DNA from 3 places in the Pseudomonas kielensis genome. Region 1 is predicted to be linked to each of the others. Evidence: predicted binding sites of a transcription regulator. Region 1 holds the regulator's gene; each other region holds the start of a gene.

Region 1 (7,553 bases):
GTCGCGGCCGTGCGTGTCGGTCTGTCCCGCGCTATCGTGCAAAGCATTGTAGGCACTGAGTCCGAGCTGCCTGTGATCACCTTGGAGCCAAGGTTGGAACAAATATTGCTCAATAGTATTCAAAAGGCAGGGCAGGGCGCCGACGAGGGTGTCTTGCTGGAGCCAAGCATGGCCGAAAAGCTGCAGCGTTCGTTGATCGACGCGGCCCAGCGTCAGGAAATGCAAGGTCACCCGGTGATTCTGTTGGTCGCAAGTCCGGTCCGCGCGATGCTCTCGCGGTTTGGACGCCTGGCAGTCCCGGGGTTGCATGTGTTGGCCTATCAGGAAATTCCTGACAACAAGCAAGTGACCATCGTTGCGACAGTAGGGCCCAACGGCTGAGGTAGTGGTTTATGCAAGTTAAGCGTTTTTTCGCCGCCGATATGCGTCAGGCCATGAAACTGGTTCGTGATGAGCTGGGCGCTGATGCCGCGATCATCGGCAACCGCCGCATTGCCGGCGGTGTCGAGCTGATGGCGGCCCTGGATTACAAGCTGTCGGCCCTGGCGCCGCGGGTGCCGAACATCGAGCTCGAGGACGAGCTGCGCAAGACCCAGTCGCGCATTGTCACGGCTCAGGCCGAACTGAGCTTGCGTGGCGAAGGCGAGGCGGGCGAGCACGCCAGTCGCCAGCTGTTTGCCGGGTTGCCGCTGACCGCCGCCGAACCCTTGATCGAGCCGACCCTGTCCGAGCCACCCCGTCCTGCCCCGACACCAGCGCCGGCGGCCGCCATCGACCCGCGGGCCTATGACTCGATGCGTTCGGAGCTCAATGGCTTGCGCGAATTGCTCGAAGTGCAACTCGGCTCCCTGGCCTGGAACCAGCTGCAAGGCCGTCATCCGCAGCAGGCCAACCTCTGGCGCCGGCTGCAACGCATCGGCCTGTCCGGTCCGTTGTCCCGCGACCTGCTGGAGCTGACCGCCAGTATTGAAGAACCCCGCCAGGCCTGGCGCATGCTGCTGGCCCACCTGGCGCGGATGATCGTCACCCCCGAGATCGAGCCCCTGGAAGAGGGCGGAGTGATTGCCATGGTCGGCCCGGCCGGCATGGGCAAGACCACCACCCTGGCCAAGCTGGCGGCGCGTTATGTGCTCAAGTACGGCGCGCAGCACATCGCCCTGGTGAGCATGGACAGTTACCGCATTGGCGCCCAGGAACAGCTCAAGACCCTGGGGCGCATCCTCAACGTCTCGGTGACGCACCTGGATCCGGGCCAGTCCCTGGCCCAGGCGCTGGACCCGCTGCTGCGCAAGCGCGTGGTGTTGATCGACACCGCGGGCCTGCAGGCCAGTGACCCGGCGTTGCGCATGCAGTTGGAAAGCCTGGCCGGTCGTGGCATCAAATCGAAGAATTATCTGGTGCTGGCCACGACCAGCCAGAAGCAGGTGCTGACGGCCGCCTACCACAGTTACAAACGCTGCGGGCTGGCCGGCTGCATCCTGACTAAACTGGACGAAACGGCAAGCCTGGGCGAGGTCTTGAGCTTGGCGATCAGTCACGAATTACCGGTGGCTTATCTGACTGATGGTCCGCGTATTCCGGATGACCTGCATCTGCCGCGCCGCCATCAGTTGGTCAGTCGCGCCGTGAGTGTACAAATGCAGGAAGAACCCAGCGAAGAAGCCATGGCTGATATGTTCGCTGATCTCTACCACAGCCCGACCAAACGGGTTGGCTGAGGTATTAATGACTAGATTTGTATCTACATCGATGGCCTGCCATGCATTGTTCCCCAGGGAACGCGCAGCCAGTCATGTAGCCCGCGTCTAAGCAAGACAAGGTATAGAAAGCACATGGGCAGCATGCATCCCGTACAGGTGATCGCGGTGACCGGCGGCAAGGGTGGCGTCGGTAAGACTAACGTTTCAGTGAACTTGTCCCTGGCTCTGGCAGAGCTCGGTCGGCGCGTCATGTTGCTGGACGCCGATCTGGGGCTGGCGAACGTCGATGTGTTGCTGGGGCTGACGCCCAAGCGCACCCTGGCCGACGTGATCGAGGGCCGCTGCGAACTGCGCGACGTGCTGCTGCAGGGGCCCGGCGGGATTCGTATCGTCCCGGCTGCCTCCGGAACCCAGAGCATGGTGCACCTGAGCCCGGCCCAGCACGCGGGCCTGATCCAGGCGTTCAGCGATGTGGGCGACAACCTCGATGTGTTGGTGATCGACACCGCGGCAGGGATCGGCGAATCGGTGGTCAGCTTTGTTCGCGCCGCCCAGGAAGTGCTGCTGGTGGTCTGCGACGAGCCGACCTCGATCACCGACGCCTATGCCCTGATCAAGCTGCTGAACCGTGACTACGGCATGAACCGCTTCCGCGTGCTGGCCAACATGGCGCAAAGCCCGCAGGAAGGGCGCAACCTGTTCGCCAAGTTGACCAAGGTCACGGACCGCTTCCTGGATGTCGCCCTACAATACGTCGGCGCGGTGCCCTACGACGAAAGTGTGCGCAAGGCGGTGCAGAAGCAGCGCGCGGTGTACGAAGCCTTTCCTCGCTCCAAATGTGCCCTGGCTTTCCGGGCCATTGCGCAGAAAGTCGATACCTGGCCATTGCCCGCCAATCCGCGTGGGCATCTGGAGTTTTTTGTGGAGCGCCTGGTGCAACAGACTGCGGGTCCGGTGCTATGACAGCTAGCGGCTACAACCTGTACAAGCAGTCGGCGCGTGACGCGCAGTACGAGCTGATCGAGCGTTACGCGCCACTGGTAAAACGCATTGCCTATCACTTGCTGGCGCGTCTGCCGGCCAGTGTGCAGGTCGAAGACCTGATCCAGGCCGGGATGATCGGCCTGCTTGAAGTGTCGACCAAGTACGACGCCAGCAAAGGCGCGAGTTTCGAGACCTACGCCGGGATCCGCATCCGCGGGGCGATGCTCGACGAGGTCCGTAAAGGTGACTGGGCGCCACGCTCGGTGCACCGCAATACCCGCATGGTCAGTGACGCGATTCGCTCAATTGAAGCTAAAACCGGACGTGACGCTAAAGATCACGAGGTTGCGGCCGAACTCCAATTGAGTCTCGACGATTATTACGGGATTTTGAATGACACCTTGGGCAGTCGCCTGTTCAGTTTCGACGACCTGTTGCAGGACGGCGAGCATGAAGGGCTGCATGAGGATGGCGCGAGTGCTCATCTCGAGCCGTCGCGCGACCTGGAGGATGAACGCTTCCAGGCGGCGCTGGCGGACGCGATTGCCAATTTGCCGGAGCGTGAGCGACTGGTCTTGGCGCTGTACTACGACGAGGAGCTGAACCTCAAGGAAATCGGTGAGGTCCTGGGGGTCAGCGAATCGCGGGTCAGCCAGTTACACAGCCAGTGCGCAGCCCGTTTGCGGGGGCGTTTGGGAGAGTGGCGAGCGCGCTGACAGCAGTGTGGGGACACTGCGAAAGACACTGCTACAGCTTCACGCTGGCGCGGTCATCATCCGTTGTGCTCCAAACCGTCGTTGAGTGCTCTGCCTGTTGATTGAATGGCGTGCCCAGGTGCTGGGCGCGTTTAAGACTGCTTGGAGGTCGAATTGGACAAGAACATGAAAATCCTCATCGTTGATGACTTCTCAACGATGCGGCGGATCATTAAAAACCTGTTGCGTGACCTCGGGTTCACCAACACGGTCGAGGCAGACGACGGCACTACCGCCATCCCTATGCTCAACAGCGGCAGCATCGATTTTCTGGTCACGGACTGGAACATGCCGGGCATGACCGGTATCGATCTGCTGCGTCACGTGCGCGCCAACGAAAAGCTCAAGCATTTGCCAGTGTTGATGGTGACCGCCGAAGCCAAGCGCGAGCAGATCATCGAAGCGGCCCAGGCCGGTGTAAACGGCTATGTGGTCAAACCGTTCACTGCCCAGGCGTTGAAAGAGAAGATCGAGAAGATCTTCGAACGCATCGGTTGATGACTGGCGCTACGGGGGAGCTATGGAACAACGAGAGATTTCACAGGGCGATTTTGAATCGACCCTGAAAAAACACGCGGTCGAATTGGTCGAAAGCCTGGAAAAAGGCAAGTTCGGCGACGCCGTGCAACTGATCCATGAGCTCAACCAGACCCGCGACCGTGGCCTGTACCAGGAAGTGGGCAAGCTCACCCGTGAGCTGCATAGCGCGATCGTCAATTTCCAGATTGACCCGAACATGCCGCAAGCCGAGGAAGTCTCGCAGATCACCGACGCCACCGAGCGCCTGGGGTATGTGGTCAAACTGACTGAGGCGGCGGCCAACCGCACCATGGACCTGGTGGAGAACAGCACGCCGCTGGTCAATGCCCTGGGCACCGATGCCCAGGCGTTGAGCGCGGACTGGGGGCGTTTCATGCGCCGTGAAGTCGGGGCTGAAGAGTTCCGCGAGTTGGCCCGGCGCGTCGATGGCTTCCTGAGTCGCAGCGCCAACCACAGCCAGGTCGTGGCGGGCAACCTCAACGACATTCTGCTGGCCCAGGATTACCAGGACCTGACCGGTCAGGTGATCAAACGCGTGACGCAACTGGTCACGGAAGTGGAAAGCAATCTGCTCAAACTGGTGCTGATGGCCAGCCAGGTCGACCGCTTTGCCGGTATCGAACATGACCGTGCAGCGATCCTCGCGGAAAAAAATCCGCAAAAACATCTGGCGCAGGGTGAAGGTCCGCAGATTCATGCCGATAAACGTGATGACGTGATGTCCGGTCAGGACGATGTCGACGATTTGCTTTCCAGCCTTGGATTCTAGGAGCACCCCTACACATGAGCTTCGGCGCCGATGAAGAGATCCTTCAGGATTTTCTGGTTGAGGCCGGCGAGATTCTGGAGCAACTGTCCGAACAACTGGTCGAGCTGGAAAGCCGACCGGATGATGCGGACCTGCTCAATGCAATTTTTCGCGGTTTTCACACTGTAAAAGGGGGCGCCGGCTTCCTCCAGCTCAACGAACTGGTGGAGTGCTGCCACATCGCCGAGAACGTCTTCGACATCCTGCGCAAGGGTGAGCGACGCGTCGACTCGGAGCTGATGGACGTGGTGCTCGAAGCGTTGGACGCAGTCAACGGCATGTTCAGCGAAGTGCGCGAGCGTGCACCGGTCACGGCCGCCACGGCCGAGCTGCTGGCGGCCCTGGCGCGCCTGGCGGAACCGCAATCGGCCGACGAGGTGGCAGCGCTTGCGCCAGCTCCCGAGGCGCCGGTTGTTGCCAGCGACAGCGGCGATATCACCGACAACGAATTTGAACAACTGCTCGACTCGCTGAATGCGGTCAAGGCGCAAGCCGAGGCACCAGTGGTCCAGGCCCCGGTGGCGGCGACCGGCAGTGATGAAATCAGCGACGCCGAGTTCGAGTCGTTGCTCGATCAGTTGCACGGCAAAGGCCAGTTCGCCGTGGACAATCTGCCGGCAGCGGCCGAGCCGGTCGCCCCGGTGGTCGCATCTGAAAGCAGTGACATTACCGACGACGAGTTCGAAGCCTTGCTCGACCAGTTGCACGGCAAGGGCAACTTTGCCGTTGAAGCGCTGGAGTCGGCGCTCGCCTCGGTCCCGGCAGCCGCAGTGCCCGAAGCGGCGGCGGTCGGCAGTGACCTGATCTCCGATCACGAGTTCGAATCCCTGCTCGATGAGTTGCACGGCAAGGGCAAGTTCAGCCACGTTGCGGGCAATGCCGAGACCGCTGCGGTCAGCGCCGCGCCAGTCGCGGCCGCGGCGGCCAACGTCGTGGCCCCGGCCCCGGCCGCCAAGGCCCCTGTCGCCAAGCCGGCCCCGGCTCGTGCCCAGTCTGCGCCGCCGGCGGAAAAACCAGCCAGCGAAGCCGAGACCACGGTACGGGTGGACACCGCGCGCCTGGACGAAATCATGAACATGGTGGGCGAACTGGTACTGGTGCGTAACCGCCTGGTGCGCCTGGGGCTCAACAGCGGTGACGAAGCCATGTCCAAGGCTGTGTCGAACCTCGACGTGGTCACCGCGGACCTGCAGACGGCGGTCATGAAGACCCGCATGCAGCCGATCAAGAAGGTCTTCGGGCGCTTCCCGCGCCTGGTTCGTGACCTGGCCCGCCAGCTCAAGAAAGAGATCAACCTGGAGCTGGTCGGCGAAGAAACCGATCTGGACAAGAACCTTGTCGAGGCCCTGGCCGACCCGCTGGTGCACTTGGTGCGCAACGCGGTCGACCACGGCATCGAATCGCCGCAGGAACGTGAAGACGCGGGCAAGTCCCGGGGCGGCAAAGTGGTGCTGGCGGCCGAACAGGAGGGTGATCACATCCTGCTGTCGATCTCCGACGACGGCAAAGGCATGGACCCCAACGTCCTGCGCGCCATCGCGGTGAAACGCGGGGTGATGGACAAGGATGCGGCCGAGCGCCTGAGCGACACCGAATGCTACAACCTGATCTTCGCCCCGGGGTTCTCGACCAAGACCGAGATCTCCGATGTGTCCGGGCGTGGCGTGGGCATGGACGTGGTGAAAACCAAGATTTCCCAGCTCAATGGCTCGATCAATATCTACTCGACCAAGGGCCAGGGCTCGAAGATCGTGATCAAGGTGCCGTTGACCCTGGCGATCATGCCGACCCTGATGGTGATGCTGGGCAACCAGGCCTTTGCGTTCCCGCTGGTCAACGTCAACGAGATCTTCCACCTCGACCTGTCGCGCACCAATGTGGTCGACGGCCAGGAAGTGGTGATCGTGCGGGACAAGGCCTTGCCACTGTTTTACCTCAAGCGCTGGCTGGTTGCCTCTGCCGCTCATGAAGAGCAGCGCGAGGGCCATGTGGTGATTCTTTCGGTGGGCACCCAGCGGATCGGCTTTGTCGTCGATCAACTGGTCGGCCAGGAAGAAGTGGTCATCAAGCCATTGGGCAAAATGCTCCAGGGAACGCCGGGCATGTCGGGCGCCACCATTACCGGTGACGGTCGCATCGCGTTGATTCTCGATGTCCCGAGCATGCTCAAGCGTTACGCCACACGGCGTATTTGATTCTGGTGGAGCGGGGCGCCTGGCGCCCTGCTGCGCCTATATGGAGTGTTTATGGCAGTCAAAGTCCTGGTGGTGGATGATTCCGGTTTTTTCCGCCGCCGCGTCTCGGAAATCCTTTCGGCGGATCCGAATATCCAGGTGGTCGGGACCGCGACCAATGGCAAAGAGGCGATTGATCAGGCGCTGGCCCTCAAGCCCGACGTGATCACCATGGACTACGAGATGCCGATGATGGATGGCATCACGGCGGTGCGGCATATCATGCAGCGCTGCCCGACCCCGGTGTTGATGTTCTCCTCGCTGACCCATGAAGGCGCGCGGGTCACCCTCGACGCGCTGGATGCCGGCGCGGTGGATTTCCTGCCGAAGAATTTCGAAGACATCTCGCGCAACCCGGAGAAGGTCAAGCAACTGCTGTGCGAGAAGGTCCACAGCATTTCGCGCAGTAACCGGCGTTTCAGTGCCTATCGGGCACCTGCACCGGTAGCGGCGCCAACCCCGACCCCGACCCCGACCCCAACCCCAGCCCCTGCACCGGTCAATAGTTTTGCCGGCAGCAGCCCGACACCGC
Region 2 (7,553 bases), 2.9 Mb from region 1:
TCTCCGACACCCTGAACGCCTGCAAGGAACTGCTCTGCCCATGAATGCCGCAAAACGCCTGGAAATTTTCCGCAGGTTCCACGAAGACAATCCAGAACCGAAAACCGAGCTGGCCTATTCATCGCCGTTCGAACTGTTGATTGCGGTGATCCTCTCTGCGCAATCCACCGACGTCGGCGTCAATAAAGCCACGGCCAAGCTATTCCCGGTGGCTAACACTGCGGCGGCGATTCATGCGCTCGGCGTCGAGGGTTTGTCCGAGTACATCAAGACGATCGGGCTGTACAACAGCAAGGCGAAGAATGTCATCGAGACGTGCCGCATGCTGGTGGAGCTGCATGGCGGTGAGGTGCCGCAAACCCGCGAAGCGCTTGAGGCGCTGCCAGGCGTCGGCAGAAAGACAGCGAATGTGGTACTGAACACGGCCTTCCGGCAGTTGACCATGGCCGTCGACACCCATATTTTCCGGGTCAGTAACCGAACCGGCCTTGCCCCTGGAAAGAATGTCGTCGAAGTCGAACACAAGCTGATGAAATTTGTGCCCAAGCCATTTCTCCTCGACTCCCACCACTGGTTAATCTTGCATGGCCGTTATGTGTGCCTGGCACGCAAGCCTCGGTGTGGCAGCTGCAGGATCGAAGACCTGTGCGAATTCAAGCAAAAAACCTCCGACGATTGAGGCGCTATTGGTTTTATTGATTTATCGATTGAAAAAATCTTTTTTACCCGCCAGGAGATTGTCGATATAAGAGGCGCCAATGGCTCTCTTAGCCTGGAGTTAACCTTATGAGTACTGGCAAAGAACAACTGGACGTAGAAGACGACTTCGCCCCTGTCGAGACCGATGATGCAGAGCCTATGGTGGAGGTCGCAAAGACCAACCTGAACAAGCGTCGCACCATCGATAATCTCCTCGAGGAGCGACGTCTGCAAAAGCAGTTGGCCGATTACGACTTTGACCTCTGACCGCTGAAGCCTCCCACCGTGGAGGCTTTTGTCATTTAGCGATCCACCCCCCCAAAGAACTCCACTGGCGAAATGCAGGGCTAGCCGCCTTGTACCCTCGCACTTCAGACCAGGCCATTTCGCTGGGCCAGCTCAATCAGATCGACCAGCGAGCGAGCGTTCAGCTTGAGCAGAAGCCGAGTTTTGTAAGTACTGACGGTTTTATTGCTGAGAAACATGCCATCGGCTATTTCCTTGTTGGTCTTGCCCCGGGCCAATTGCTGCAACACCATCATCTCTCTTCCGGACAAGCGCTCTACCATATCCGACTCACTGCTATTGCCCAGCGACGAGCGGACTGAGTGCAATGCCTGATTCGGAAAGTAACTGTAGCCGGACAACACCGCCTTGATAGCGCTGAGTAGTTCGGTGAGTTCCTGCTGTTTGCAGACATAACCAAATGCCCCCGCCTGCATGCAACGCATCGAAAAATGCCCGGGTGTCTGTGAGGTCAGCACCAGTACTTTCACGGAAAAGCTCATCGAATTCAAACGCGCAATGACTTCCAGACCATCCAGTTTGGGAATGCCTATATCCAGTATGACGATATCCGGCATGTGTTCACGGGCAAGTTGCAATGCATCCACGCCATTGTCCGTTTCAGCAATAACTTCGTAGCCATGACGCTCCATTAGCATGCGTACAGCAAGTCGAATGACGGGGTGATCATCCACGATCAGCACTTTATTCATGGGCAAGTCCAATTTTCGCTGTTCGAATTTTTAGAGCCCGCACAATAGCCTAGTCGTTTCGACCTTGGGATGCTGCCCGGGCCAAGCACCCCCACCGAGAGACAGTCCCTACAAATATCAAGGATTAATCCTACAGGAATTCACAAAAAACAATGTCTCTTAAAGTTTAAGACCACCATGCGCCCTGCACTAATTACGCATTTTCGCCCATGACAAGGAGAGAAAATCGAACTAATATTTAGGATACAACTGCGTCTTTTTTTCGCCAGACTCTATTCAAATAACAACAACCCAAACCTAGCGAACAGCACCTGATGAATGACTTTATCTCGGCAAAATTTTCGCCCCACGGCATAAAAACCAACAAACACTCAAACCAACCAACACTAAGAAGACATCCAGCAACAACATTAAACAACGAACCCCATTAAGTTTTATTGCACCCAACGCTCCCCACAGAAATTATGGCACGACATAGACGGGCTGCCTCTTAACACCGTCATCGAAAGCCCTTCAAATATCAATCGAGTAACCAGCATGAAAGTATTCCAGAAAAAAATCGCCAACCCCATGACAATCATTGCGATCTTCGCAGCACTGTCCGAAACTTCCGCTGCGGTGTCATTGCCCTTCCTCGATGAGGATGACCGGGAAGTATATATATGGTTTTTAATCAGCTTCCCCTTCTACCTGCTGTTTCTGTTTTTTATCACCCTCAACTTCAACTATAAATCCCTGTATGCACCTTCGGACTTCCAGAAGAGCAAGCAGTTTTTGAAGGTGATCGATGACACCACGCGGGGCGAGAAAAAATCCGCTTCTGCCACGGCCCAGGCAAAAAAGCTAAACGCCGCACGCACAGACCCGCGAAAGAGCCCTGGGGCGGTAAAAACCAAGCCTGACTACCTGCTTCCCAGCACCCAGGACCCGCCCCCTGGCATCACCTTCATCAACCACCTGTGCCCTCAACAGCAGTTGCCCCTGCCCGTCTCGGTGCACTACATACGTATTGTCGATGCCCGGTGGATCCGCAAGAAAAAGGACACCTGTCAGTTGATGGAGAAGCTCGATCAACCCCGGCCTAGCCAACCCAGACTGACAATGCTGCTGACGTGCCAGGAGTCGGAGCCACTGCTCAATGAAAAGTTGAAGAAGTCCGATGTCAAAGCACTCAATGCTCAGGATTCTGTGTGCTTGTTCTATAACGTGAGCACGCAGGCAATGACTGTTGTTGCGCAAGACTGATTGGCGTCTTGATGCAGTGACAGACCGGCTGGATGGTTTTTCAACGAGGCAGGAACAACAGGAGGGAGGAACTGGTGCAATTGCAGATAACGGCGCTACTGCCCGGGTGACAGATTAGCGTTTGGCCATCAAGGCCCACAGAATACGTCGCGCCCGTTGTGCACCCGCCTCAAGCGGGCGCACAACGGTTGCTCAGCGCAACAGCATCAGAACAACTTGCGGCCCTTGTTGGCAGCAATGCGCATACGCAGGGCGTTGAGCTTGATGAAGCCCGCTGCATCTGCCTGGTTGTAAGCGCCGCCATCTTCTTCGAAGGTAGCGATATTGGCGTCGAACAACGACTCGTCGGACTTGCGACCGGTAACGATCACGTTGCCCTTGTACAGCTTCAGGCGAACCACGCCATTCACGTGTACCTGAGAAGCATCGATCATCTGTTGCAGCATCAGACGCTCAGGACTCCACCAGTAGCCGGTGTAGATCAGGCTGGCGTACTTGGGCATCAACTCGTCTTTGAGGTGAGCCACTTCGCGGTCCAGGGTGATCGATTCGATCGCCCGGTGAGCGCGCAGCATGATGGTGCCGCCTGGGGTTTCGTAGCAGCCACGGGACTTCATGCCCACATAACGGTTCTCGACGATGTCGAGACGACCGATACCGTGTTCGCCACCGATACGGTTGAGGGTCGCCAGCACGGTGGCCGGGGTCATTTCGACGCCGTCCAGTGCAACGATGTCGCCGTTGCGGTAGGTCAGTTCCAGGTACTGCGGTTTGTCTGGAGCGTTCTCCGGGGAGACGGTCCATTTCCACATGTCTTCTTCGTGCTCGGTCCAGGTATCTTCCAGCACGCCGCCTTCATAGGAGATGTGCAGCAGGTTGGCGTCCATCGAGTACGGGGATTTCTTCTTGCCGTGGCGCTCGATCGGGATCGCGTGCTTCTCGGCGTAGTCCATCAGCTTCTCGCGGGACAGCAGGTCCCACTCACGCCATGGAGCAATGACTTTTACCCCTGGCTTGAGGGCATAGGCCCCCAGCTCAAAACGAACCTGGTCGTTACCTTTGCCGGTGGCGCCGTGGGAAATGGCGTCAGCACCGGTTTCATTGGCGATTTCGATCAGGCGCTTGGCGATCAACGGACGTGCGATGGAAGTACCCAGCAGGTACTCGCCTTCGTAGACGGTATTGGCACGGAACATCGGGAACACGAAATCACGCACGAATTCTTCGCGCAGATCGTCGATGTAGATTTCTTTGACGCCCATGGCTTGTGCCTTGGCGCGAGCCGGTTCGACCTCTTCGCCTTGACCCAGGTCAGCGGTGAATGTCACCACTTCACAGTTATAAGTATCCTGCAGCCACTTGAGGATCACCGAAGTGTCCAGGCCGCCGGAATACGCCAGAACGACCTTGTTTACGTCCGCCATGCCATCACTCCACGGGGTTCTACGGAAAGCCGATAAGTCTAACGCTGCGAGCGGAGAAATTACAGAGGCGCGACAGCTTATGACGACGAAGCGACAGATTATGTCGAACGGGCGACGATTTCGACGGGATCAGGAAGTCGCTGCCGCGCCGCCCGCAGAGCTGACTTTAGGGGCAGGATCGGCCGCAGGTTCGAGTCGCTCGAGTTGCACGCTGACTCGACGGTTTTTGGCCCGGTTGGCGGCACTGCTATTGGGGGCCACGGGATATCGCTCACCGTGAAAACGCAGGGTCACCTGTGACTCCTGGACCCCGTTGGCCTTGAGGTAATCCATCACGGCCAGGGCCCTGCGCCGCGACAAGTCACGGTTGGTCAGGCGATTGCCGCTGTTATCGGAATGGCCGTCAATTTGAATGTGATTGACCGTCGGATCAGCCTTCATGAAGCTCAGCATGGCCTGCAAGCGGCTTTTCGCCTGGGCATCGAGTTCGATTCCGCCCCCTGGGAAACCCACCGCGGCCTGCTTCACCTGCTCGTAGTTCATCGGTAGCAACTTGGCCACGCAGCCCTGGTAATCAGCGTAGGACTTGCTGAAACTGACGGGCAGCAAGCGCACTTCCGACACCCGGCCGTCAGGCGCGGAATGCCGGATCAACGGACTGCGGCCCTCCAGCAAGCCACCGATCAGGCGACCGGCCTGCATCTGCGAACTGTTGAACAGCACCTCGCCACTGCCTAGCCTGACCGACCCCAGGTTGATGTCGCCACGCCCGGGCTGCCAGGGTGCCGCCGCCGCCAGCAAGGTCGCCGAGCCACCGGTCAGCATCGGGTTATAGGCTTTCAAGCGAAAGGTGGCCTGCTCGCCCGCCCGCCGCACGAACTCGCCCGTACCGAAATCGGTGATCGGTTGGGTCAGGCGGCATTCGAACTTGTCACCCTCGACCTTCCACTCAGTGCTCTCCAGGCGCGTCTGGAAAGTGAGTGCCATGGCAGGAAGGCTGGCGAACACACTGAGCAAGGCTAGATAACGCTGGCGCACGGGAGGCTCCACTGACTTCTGCAACAAAAAGACCGATACACATGTTTACGGCATACCTTGGTGATATCGGTTACGTCCGACAAAACTTGATAGCGAGTGCCTGCAAGAGTCTTTTCCGGTAGCATTCCCATGAGTTTGACCCGCCTGGAATCCCCAATGTCCGACCGCCTGACCCTGCTGCGTCCCGACGACTGGCATATTCATCTTCGCGATGGTGCTGCGTTGCCCAATACTGTCGCGGATGTCGCGCGCACCTTTGGTCGCGCGATCATCATGCCCAACCTGGTACCACCGGTGCGCAATGCCGCTGAAGCCGACGCCTACCGCCAGCGCATTCTCGCTGTGCGCCCGGCCGGCAGCCGCTTTGAACCGCTGATGGTGCTCTACCTGACCGACCGCACCACCGCGGACGAAATCCGCACCGCCAAGGCCAGCGGTTTCGTGCACGCCGCCAAGTTGTATCCGGCCGGCGCGACAACCAACTCGGACTCCGGTGTCACCAGCATCGACAAGATCTTCCCAGCGATCGAGGCCATGGCCGAAGTCGGGATGCCCTTGCTGATCCACGGTGAAATCACCCGCGGCGACGTCGATGTCTTCGATCGCGAGAAAATCTTCATCGACGAGCACATGCGTCGGCTCGTCGAGCGTTTTCCTACGCTCAAGGTGGTGTTCGAACACATCACCACCAGCGATGCCGTGCAGTTCGTCAACGAGGCCTCGGCCAACGTGGGCGCCACCATCACCGCGCACCACCTGCTGTACAACCGCAATCACATGCTGGTTGGCGGGATTCGCCCGCACTTCTACTGCCTGCCGATCCTCAAGCGCAACACCCACCAGGTCGCCCTGCTGGATGCCGCGACCAGTGGCAGTGAAAAGTTCTTCCTCGGTACCGACTCGGCTCCCCATGCCCAGCACGCCAAGGAAGCCGCCTGTGGTTGTGCCGGCTGCTACACCGCCTATGCCGCGATCGAGCTGTACGCCGAGGCGTTTGAACAGCGTAATGCGCTGGACAAGCTCGAAGCCTTCGCCAGCCTCAACGGCCCGCGTTTCTACGGCCTGCCGGCAAACACCGATCGCATTACCCTGGTCCGCGAAGAGTGGACCGCCCCAACCAGCCTGCCGTTCGGCGAGCTGACTGTCATCCCGCTGCGCGCCGGTGAAAAACTGCGCTGGCGCCTGCTGGAGGAACACGCGTGAGTGAAGACCATTACGACGACGAACAGGAAGGTCAAGGCGGTGGCGGCTCACGTCACCCGATGGCAGCCAGGTTTCGGGGATATCTGCCAGTCGTCGTTGACGTTGAAACCGGTGGTTTCAACTGTGCCACTGACGCCCTGCTGGAAATCGCCGCGACGACCATCGCCATGGACGAAAAGGGTTTTGTGTTCCCGGACCACACCTACTTCTTCCGTGTAGAGCCGTTCGAAGGCGCCAACATCGAAGCGGCGGCGCTGGAGTTCACCGGCATCAAGCTCGATCATCCGCTGCGCATGGCCGTAAGCGAAGAGACGGCCCTGACCGACATCTTCCGCGGTGTGCGCAAGGCGTTGAAAGCCAATGGCTGCAAACGGGCGATCCTGGTCGGCCACAACAGCAGTTTCGATTTGGGCTTCCTCAATGCCGCCGTGGCGCGCCTGGACATGAAGCGCAACCCGTTCCACCCGTTCTCCAGCTTCGACACCGCGACACTGGCGGGTCTGGCCTACGGTCAAACCGTGCTGGCCAAGGCTTGCCAGGCAGCAGACATCGACTTCGACGGTCGCGAGGCCCACTCGGCTCGCTACGACACCGAGAAGACCGCTGATCTGTTCTGCGGCATCGTCAACCGCTGGAAGCAAATGGGTGGCTGGGAAGACTTCAACGACTGATCGGTCGCAGGTTGTTCTCGCCCCAAAAAAACCGGCCACTAGGGCTAATGCCGATCAGTTAAGCCGTCCCGCTTGACCTTTGGCCGCAAGAAATCAAAATCCGATGCCTGTACTGGCATCGGATTTTTTTATGCGTCTCGCTCGGGCACTGGAACTGACCCACAACATCGCCTCCACCCCCAACGCCATCGAGGGATTGGATTCCTTACTCGACCCCTCTTTGGTCGAGCAGGCACTTGAGCAGGCAGGCGTAGCAACCCTGCGTAAGCGGCGTT
Region 3 (7,553 bases), 190 kb from region 1:
AGCCTTCGATCCGGAACGGTTCGCCGGCCAGCAGGAAACGCTCGCCATCGCGCGGGATCATCTCGTCGAGGGCAATCATGTTGCTTTCCCGATCGATGTCCACCAGGTAGCTCTGGAAACGCTGGCTGCGCTCATGGAACGTGATGATCAGGGGATCATGGCTCTCTTGCAGCATGCGCAGGGTGCTGACGATTTCCAGAGGTGTCGTGAGCACTTTCGGTGGCTGCGGAGCATCTTCCGCGCTTGAGGCATTGAACACGGTTTATCACTCTCCAGACAGAATACGGTCACACGCAAGAGCCGGCATTCTGCCAGCATGTTTCGCGCCTTGATAGAGCGCGCTGAGGGTCGAGGTCAAGCCTGGCTGAGTGGGCGCGGCTTCACGAGCATCGCGGTTGAGCCGCGTGCGTCATAAAGGGTGGGAGACTCGCCGCCATTGAGGATTCTCAATTGATGGGCAGTGGAGGCTTGTTGCACCTGAATCGAACGGCCGTTGTGCGCGTTGGCGCTCTGGCACTCGTTCAGCAACTGATTCAGCGCCTCGCTCTGGGCCAGCAGTTGCTCGCCCAGGCTGGACTGCGCGGCGAGCTGTTGCAGGCCGCTGCTGTCGGTGGGCAGGTTGAGGCTGGCGAGTATTTCGCTGCGCCGGCGACCATGCTGATCCAGCAGGACGATCAGGCCTTGCTTGCTGGCCAGGATCTGCTCCAGCCGTTGCATGTCGCGACCGTGCAATGCCAGGGATTCTTGCCCCAGCAAATCGAGCAACTGTTGAGCTGGCTCAAGGTCGTCGGTAATCAGTTGCAGTAAATTGTTATCGTGCATGGCTGGCCTTGGGTTTTAAGCGTCCAAAAGCCTGGCGCAAGCCTGGGGCTAGCGCTGGGCTTCGAAGTTGAGCAGTTTGCTGGCGACGCGGTTGCTGTCGACTTTATAGCTGCCATCGGCAATCGCGGCTTTCAACTCGGCCACACGGGCCTTGTCGACTGCGGGCTGATCGCGCAGCGTGTCGCTGATCTTCTGCAACTGCTGAGCCTCGTTGCTGAAGTGAACCGATTCCCCGCTCTGGCTGGCCGCGACCTGTTGGGTCTCGGTCGACAGCGGCGCGTTTTGCGCGGCGTCAGCAGATTCCTGGCTGGCACTGGTGCGCGTGCTGGTGAGCGTGGGGGCGCTGTTCAAACGGCTGAAATCGATAACCATGATGCAAAAAACCTCTGGGAATTTGGACGCTTGCCATGTTTTCGGCCAAATGGCGAAAAACTTTAGGCTCATTTCTCGATGAGCACGGGCGCGTCGGCATTTGCCCTGCGTGAGGCACAGTTTAGGGAATGGCTGGCAGCTGCGCCAGTTATCTACATGGCCACTTCAACCTGACCGGGGGCCATCACCTGGGCCTTGATCACCCGTTGGGAGTTGAGGTTCTTGACCCGGATCTGTTGATTGAGACCGCCATTGGCCAGGGCTTCCCCGGGCATCCGCACGCTGAGCGTGCCGCTGCGGGCAGTGATCACCACCTGGTCGCCCTTGCGCACCACTTCGGCCTGCTCCAGGTGCACCAGGGTAATGACCTGGTCGTTGACCATTGGTCGGACAATTTTTTGCCCGATCGCCTGGTCGACACTGGTCAGGTAACCCTGGTTGATCAAGCTGATGTCGCGCTCACGCAGGATCACGTCAGCCGGCTCAATGATTCCGGCACGCTTGAGCGGGCGGGTGCTGGTCACGACTTCGCGGAACAGCCGGACTTGCGCGGGCACGAACACGGTCCAGGGCGAGGTGCCGTCGCAACGGACCTTCACCGTCACCCGGCCCACCGGCCTGGCCGGGCTCTCGAGGGACGCTGTCAATTCCTTGTCGCACGTCGGCAGGCGCAGGCGGGGATCGAGCTGCTTGACCTCGATCTCATAACGGCCTTCGGTTTGGCTGGAGGCCAAATAGTCTTCAACAGTGAATTCAAGAAAGCCCTGAGTGACGCCGATAAGTAGATCAGGCAAGGTAAGCGGATCTGCAAGGGCAGGGCTGCCAGCGTTGAAAAGGCACGCCGCCGCAGCCGCGCCGAGCAATCGGCGGCAGGTTGAGGTCAGGCGTCGGAAAAATGTCGTGTTCGCGTTCATAGCGGTTAAAAAGCAAGCGCCGTGCCGTTTAGTGATGAATGTGCGTCGCAACACACTTAGCGTTGGTGTAGGGGGCTGGGCATGGCTGGTGTAATGGATTCGGTAAACCAGCGCACACAACTGGTAGGGCAGAATCGCCTGGAGCTGTTGTTGTTCCGTCTAGACGGTCCGCAGCTCTATGGCATCAATGTGTTCAAGGTTCGGGAGGTGCTGCAATGCCCGAAACTGACGCTGATGCCCAAATCCAATCCTGTCGTGTGCGGTGTGGCAAGTATTCGGGGCGCAACCATTCCGATCATGGACCTGGCAATGGCCACGGGGTCGGGCGGGTTGCAGGACCAGAGCAATCCCTTTGTGATCATCACCGAGTACAACACCAAGACCCAAGGGTTCCTGGTGCGCTCGGTCGAGCGGATCGTCAACATGAACTGGGAGGAGATCCATCCGCCACCCAAGGGCACCGGCCACGATCACTACCTGACGGCGGTGACGCGGGTCGACAATCAGTTGGTGGAAATCATCGACGTCGAGAAGGTCCTGGCCGAAGTGGCGCCGGCACCGGAAGCGATTTCCGCCGGGGTGGTGGATGACGAGACGCAGCACAAGGCGCTGTCGTTGCGGGTGCTGACGGTCGATGACTCGTCGGTGGCGCGCAAGCAGGTTTCTCGTTGCCTGCAGACGGTGGGGGTCGAGGTCGTGGCGTTGAACGACGGCCGGCAAGCGCTGGACTACCTGCGCAAGCTGGTGGACGAGGGCAAGAAGCCGGAAGAGGAATTCCTGATGATGATTTCCGACATCGAGATGCCGGAAATGGACGGCTACACCCTCACGGCCGAGATCCGCAACGACCCGCGCATGCAAAAGCTGCACATCATCCTGCATACTTCGTTGTCAGGCGTGTTCAATCAGGCGATGGTCAAGAAAGTCGGTGCCGATGACTTCCTGGCCAAGTTCCGTCCTGATGACCTGGCATCCCGGGTAGTCGACCGGATCAAAGCAGCAGATATCAGCTAGGTGGCCTTTGCCCCTGGCGATCAACACGATTTAAGAGGCGGCATCTTTGTCTACGGGTAATTTGGATTTCGAACAGTTCCGGGTCTTCCTGGAAAAAGCCTGTGGCATTTTGCTCGGTGAAAACAAACAGTATCTGGTCTCGAGCCGTCTCAACAAACTGATGGAACAGCAAGGCATCAAGTCGTTGGGTGAACTGGTCCAGCGCATCCAGGTCCAGCCGCGCGGTGGGTTGCGCGAGATGGTTGTGGATGCGATGACCACCAACGAAACCCTCTGGTTTCGTGACACCTACCCGTTTGAAGTGCTGAAGAACAAGGTCTTGCCCGAGGCGATCAAGGCCAGTCCCGGCCAGCGCCTGCGGATCTGGTCGGCGGCCTGTTCGTCGGGGCAGGAACCCTATTCGCTGTCGATGTCGATCGACGAGTTCGAGCGGAGCAACATGGGCCAGTTGCGGATGGGGGTGCAGATTGTTGCCACCGACCTTTCCGGGACCATGCTGACCAACTGCAAGTCAGGCGAGTACGACAGCCTGGCGATCGGTCGTGGTCTTTCGCCCGAGCGCCTGCAGCGTTACTTCGACCCGAAAGGGCCGGGGCGCTGGGCGGTCAAGGCGCCGATCAAGAGCCGGGTGGAGTTCCGCTCGTTCAACCTGCTGGACAGCTATGCCAGCCTGGGCAAATTCGACATCGTGTTCTGCCGCAACGTGCTGATCTACTTCTCTGCCGAAGTGAAGAAGGACATCCTGTTGCGCATTCACAGTACGCTCAAGCCGGGCGGTTACTTGTTCCTCGGTGCATCCGAAGCCCTCAACGGCCTGCCGGATCACTACCAGATGGTCCAGTGCAGTCCGGGGATCATCTACCAGGCCAAGTGATGGTCAGGTGGTAACAAAGCGGGAGTCCTCAGGGGCTCCCGTTTTTTATCGTGCTGCGCAATCCTTGTAGCAAGCCTGTCGAGCCGCCCAGGGCGGCAGAAAAGCGGCAGGTGCCGGAAGACGCTTGCCGCTTTTCTGGCATTGCCGCCTTGCCGCTTCCGGCCAGGGCCCCTGTTTGCGGGGTCTGGCAAGCTGGCACGGGGCTTGCTTTGAGCCTGTTACGAAAAATCAGGTCACCCAAAGGTTTCCGACATGAGCATCAGCTTCGATAAAGCGCTCGGTATCCACCAACAAGCCCTCAGCTTCCGCGCCCAGCGCGCCGAAGTGCTGGCCAACAACATCACCAACGCCGACACCCCGAACTACAAGGCGCGGGACCTGGATTTCTCGGCGGTCCTGGCCGCCCAGGCCGACAAGAGCAAGAACGGCAGCTTCGCCTTGAACAAGACCAATAGCCGTCATATCGAAGCCCAGGGCCTGAGCAGTGCTGACGAGTCGTTGCTGTACCGCACGCCGATGCAGCCCTCGATCGACCAGAACACCGTGGACGCCCAGCTGGAACAGGCCAGCTACGCCGAGAACTCGGTGAACTTCCAGGCCAGCTTCACCTTGCTCAATAGCAAATTCAAAGGGCTGGTAGCAGCCCTGCGCGGAGAATAATCCATGTCCCTGTCGAGTGTTTTTAATATTGCCGGTAGTGGCATGAGTGCCCAGACCACGCGCCTGAATACCGTGGCCAGTAACATCGCCAACGCCGAGACCGTCTCCTCGAGCATCGACCAGACCTACCGTGCCCGGCACCCGGTGTTTGCCACCATGTTCCAGGGCGGCCAGGCGGGCGGCGGCGACTCGCTGTTCCAGAATCAGGATGCGGCCGGCCAGGGCGTGCAAGTGCTGGGCGTGGTCGAGGACCAGAGCAATCTGGAAGCCCGCTACTTGCCCAACCACCCGGCAGCTGACGCCAAGGGGTACGTCTACTACCCCAACGTCAACGTGGTTGAAGAGATGGCCGACATGATTTCCGCCAGCCGTTCGTTCCAGACCAACGCGGAAATGATGAACACCGCCAAGACCATGATGCAGAAGGTCCTGACCCTCGGTCAGTGATAAGGGGCAGCTTCGATGAGTGTTACCGATTCCACCAGTGGCCCGAGTCTCAACGACATTCTTGCGAACTCCAAGACCACCGTCACCAAGACCAGCAATGATGGCCTGGCGGCCGCTGCTGGCAGCAAGACTGGCAAGAACGAGCTGGGCAAGGACGCGTTCCTGCAACTGCTGGTGACTCAACTGAAGAACCAGAACCCCCTCGACCCGCAGGACAACAGCGAGTTCGTTGCCCAGTTGGCGCAGTTCAGCAGCCTGGAAGGCATCACCACCCTGAACTCCTCGGTGAACAACATATCGAGCTCGTTCAAATCGTCCCAGGCCCTGCAGGCGTCCTCGCTGGTGGGCCGTTCGGTGGTGGTCCAGACCGGCTCGGCCTATGTCGACAGCACCAAGAGCATGACCGGCTCGGTGGTCATTCCGGCCTCGGTGGCCGGCACCACGGTGACCATCAGCGACAAGGACGGCAAGGCGGTGAAAACCATCGAGCTGGGCAGCCAGGGCCAGGGCAATGCCAGTTTCGTCTGGGACGGCACCAACACCGCGGGCGAGAAAGTCGACCCGGGTACCTACACCTTCAAGGCCAGTGCGCAGATCGACGGCAAGGCCACTGACCTGATCACCTACCTGCCGGCGACCGTCAACAGCGTGACCCTGAGCCAGACCGGCGGCGAGATGATGTTGAACCTCGCCAACATGGGCTCCATCGCCCTGTCCAAAGTACAGACCATTGGTCTATAGAGCCGGCTAGCGCGGCAACAAGGAGTGGAATATGTCTTTTAATATCGGCCTTAGCGGTCTCTATGCGGCCAACAAACAACTCGACGTTACCGGCAACAACATTGCCAACGTCGCCACCACCGGCTTCAAATCCTCCCGGGTGGAGTTCGAAGACGTGTACGCGGCAAGCAAGCTGGGTAACGGCAACAAGTCCATCGGCAGCGGCGTGAGCCTGGCCAACGTCTCCCAGCAATTTCGCCAGGGTGATGTGACCAACACCGGCAACGTGCTGGACATGGCCATCCGCGGTTCGGGCTTCTTCGTGCTCAATGACGGCGGCTCGCTGACCTACACCCGCGCCGGTACCTTCAATGTCGACAAGGACGGCTTCATCACCAACAGTGCCGGCACCGCGCGCTTGCAGGGTTATGCGGTCGATGAGAACGGCAAAATCCTCAAGGATGTGATCGGCGACCTGAAAATCGACCAGTCGAACCTGCAGCCGAAAACCACCGGCAACATTTCCTCGAGCATCAACCTGAACTCCAGCAAGCCGATCATCGATCCGGCGGTCACCCCGTTCGACCCGACCAAGATCGACACCTACACCGACATGTTCACCACCCCGATCTACGACAGCCAGGGCAACCAGCACAACCTGGACCAGTACGTGGTCAAGACCGGCGCCAACACCTGGCAGACCTACACCCTGGTAGGGGGACGCAACCCGGACGGCTCGGCCTTCGTCCCGGCCAGCCTCGGTTCGCCGGCAACGCCGAGCAACCAGGCGGCCATGACCATGAACTTCGGTTCCGACGGCAAGCTGCTGGACATCGACGCACCGGCCAGCGGCAGCCCGTACACCGTCAGCGGCAACTCGATTGTCATGGGTGCGGGCGTCTGGACCCCGGGTACGGTCAAGGATGGCGTGTGGACGGCCAACGGTGCGGTGGGCAATGCCACGGGCGTCACCAACGACCTGGCCCTGACCACCCAGTACAACTCGGCGACCATCCGCAACCTGCCAACCCAGGACGGCTACGCCACCGGCCAGATCACCAACCTGACCATCGACGGTACCGGTACGCTGTTCGCCAACTTCAGCAACAGCAAGTCCAAGGCGATCGGCCAGGTCACCCTGGCCAGCTTCAACAACGAGCAGGGCTTGCAGGCCGCCGGCGGCACGAGCTGGAAGGAGACCTACCTGTCCGGTTTCGCCGCATACGACGCCGGCCAGACGGGCACCCTGGGCTCGGTGGTGTCCAACTCCCTGGAAGACTCCAACGTCAACCTGACCAATGAGCTGGTGGACCTGATCAAGGGCCAGAGCAACTACCAGGCCAACGCCAAGACCATCTCCACCCAGAGCACCATCATGCAGACCATCATTCAGATGGCCTGATGCCGGTGGGTTAAACCTGCGGTACAAAAAAGCCCCTCATCGAGGGGCTTTTTCGTGGGGGCGGGAAGGGTCAGCCCATCATGTCCTTGATCATCCGCTCCTGTTCCATGAGCTCGCGTTGCCGCGCATCGATCCGCGACGACAGCGGGAAATTGCTGCCGGCGCGCCGCTTGGCGAAGTCCAGTTGCTGAATGGCCTGGCGGTAGTCGCCGACCAGCGCGAAATACTCGGCGCGTGCCTGGTGCAGGCCAATGATGTTGCCGGACAGGCCGCGGGTTTCGGCAACCATGTACCAGACATCCGGGTCGTCCGGCCGCGTCTTGAGCAG

Evidence for each region. The regulator FliA, encoded in region 1, starts transcription of late flagellar genes. The targets are predictions, from matches to a motif close to CTAAAGTTTNNNNNNNNNNNGCCGNTAA.
Region 2: Q1W70_RS15945 (flagellar protein MotY) is a predicted target of FliA. The motif match lies at 5,468-5,495, and genes of this name have one in related genera.
Region 3: flgM (flagellar biosynthesis anti-sigma factor FlgM) is a predicted target of FliA. The motif match lies at 1,233-1,260, and genes of this name have one in related genera.

What each region holds. Positions count from the first base shown of each region.
Region 1 covers NZ_CP130043.1:539,312-546,864, reverse strand. The annotation lists gene flhA (flagellar biosynthesis protein FlhA) at 1-381, shown strand, start outside; gene flhF (flagellar biosynthesis GTPase FlhF) at 393-1,718, shown strand; gene fleN (flagellar synthesis regulator FleN) at 1,833-2,663, shown strand; gene fliA (RNA polymerase sigma factor FliA) at 2,660-3,400, shown strand; gene Q1W70_RS02820 (chemotaxis response regulator CheY) at 3,566-3,937, shown strand; gene Q1W70_RS02815 (protein phosphatase CheZ) at 3,960-4,748, shown strand; gene Q1W70_RS02810 (chemotaxis protein CheA) at 4,763-6,982, shown strand; gene Q1W70_RS02805 (protein-glutamate methylesterase/protein-glutamine glutaminase) at 7,034-7,553, shown strand, end outside.
Region 2 covers NZ_CP130043.1:3,408,708-3,416,260, reverse strand. The annotation lists gene Q1W70_RS15975 (Rnf-Nqr domain containing protein) at 1-15, shown strand, start outside; gene nth (endonuclease III) at 41-679, shown strand; gene Q1W70_RS15965 (PA3496 family putative envelope integrity protein) at 787-966, shown strand; gene Q1W70_RS15960 (response regulator transcription factor) at 1,071-1,697, opposite strand; gene Q1W70_RS15955 (hypothetical protein) at 2,235-2,942, shown strand; gene Q1W70_RS15950 (argininosuccinate synthase) at 3,149-4,366, opposite strand; gene Q1W70_RS15945 (flagellar protein MotY) at 4,496-5,404, opposite strand; gene pyrC (dihydroorotase) at 5,561-6,607, shown strand; gene rnt (ribonuclease T) at 6,604-7,278, shown strand; gene Q1W70_RS15930 (IS4 family transposase) at 7,409-7,553, shown strand, end outside.
Region 3 covers NZ_CP130043.1:726,181-733,733, reverse strand. The annotation lists gene Q1W70_RS03715 (flagellar brake protein) at 1-259, opposite strand, end outside; gene Q1W70_RS03710 (flagella synthesis protein FlgN) at 355-822, opposite strand; gene flgM (flagellar biosynthesis anti-sigma factor FlgM) at 871-1,194, opposite strand; gene flgA (flagellar basal body P-ring formation chaperone FlgA) at 1,347-2,108, opposite strand; gene Q1W70_RS03695 (chemotaxis protein CheV) at 2,190-3,122, shown strand; gene cheR (protein-glutamate O-methyltransferase CheR) at 3,169-3,996, shown strand; gene flgB (flagellar basal body rod protein FlgB) at 4,249-4,656, shown strand; gene flgC (flagellar basal body rod protein FlgC) at 4,660-5,103, shown strand; gene flgD (flagellar hook assembly protein FlgD) at 5,119-5,844, shown strand; gene flgE (flagellar hook protein FlgE) at 5,876-7,225, shown strand; gene Q1W70_RS03665 (M48 family metalloprotease) at 7,296-7,553, opposite strand, start outside.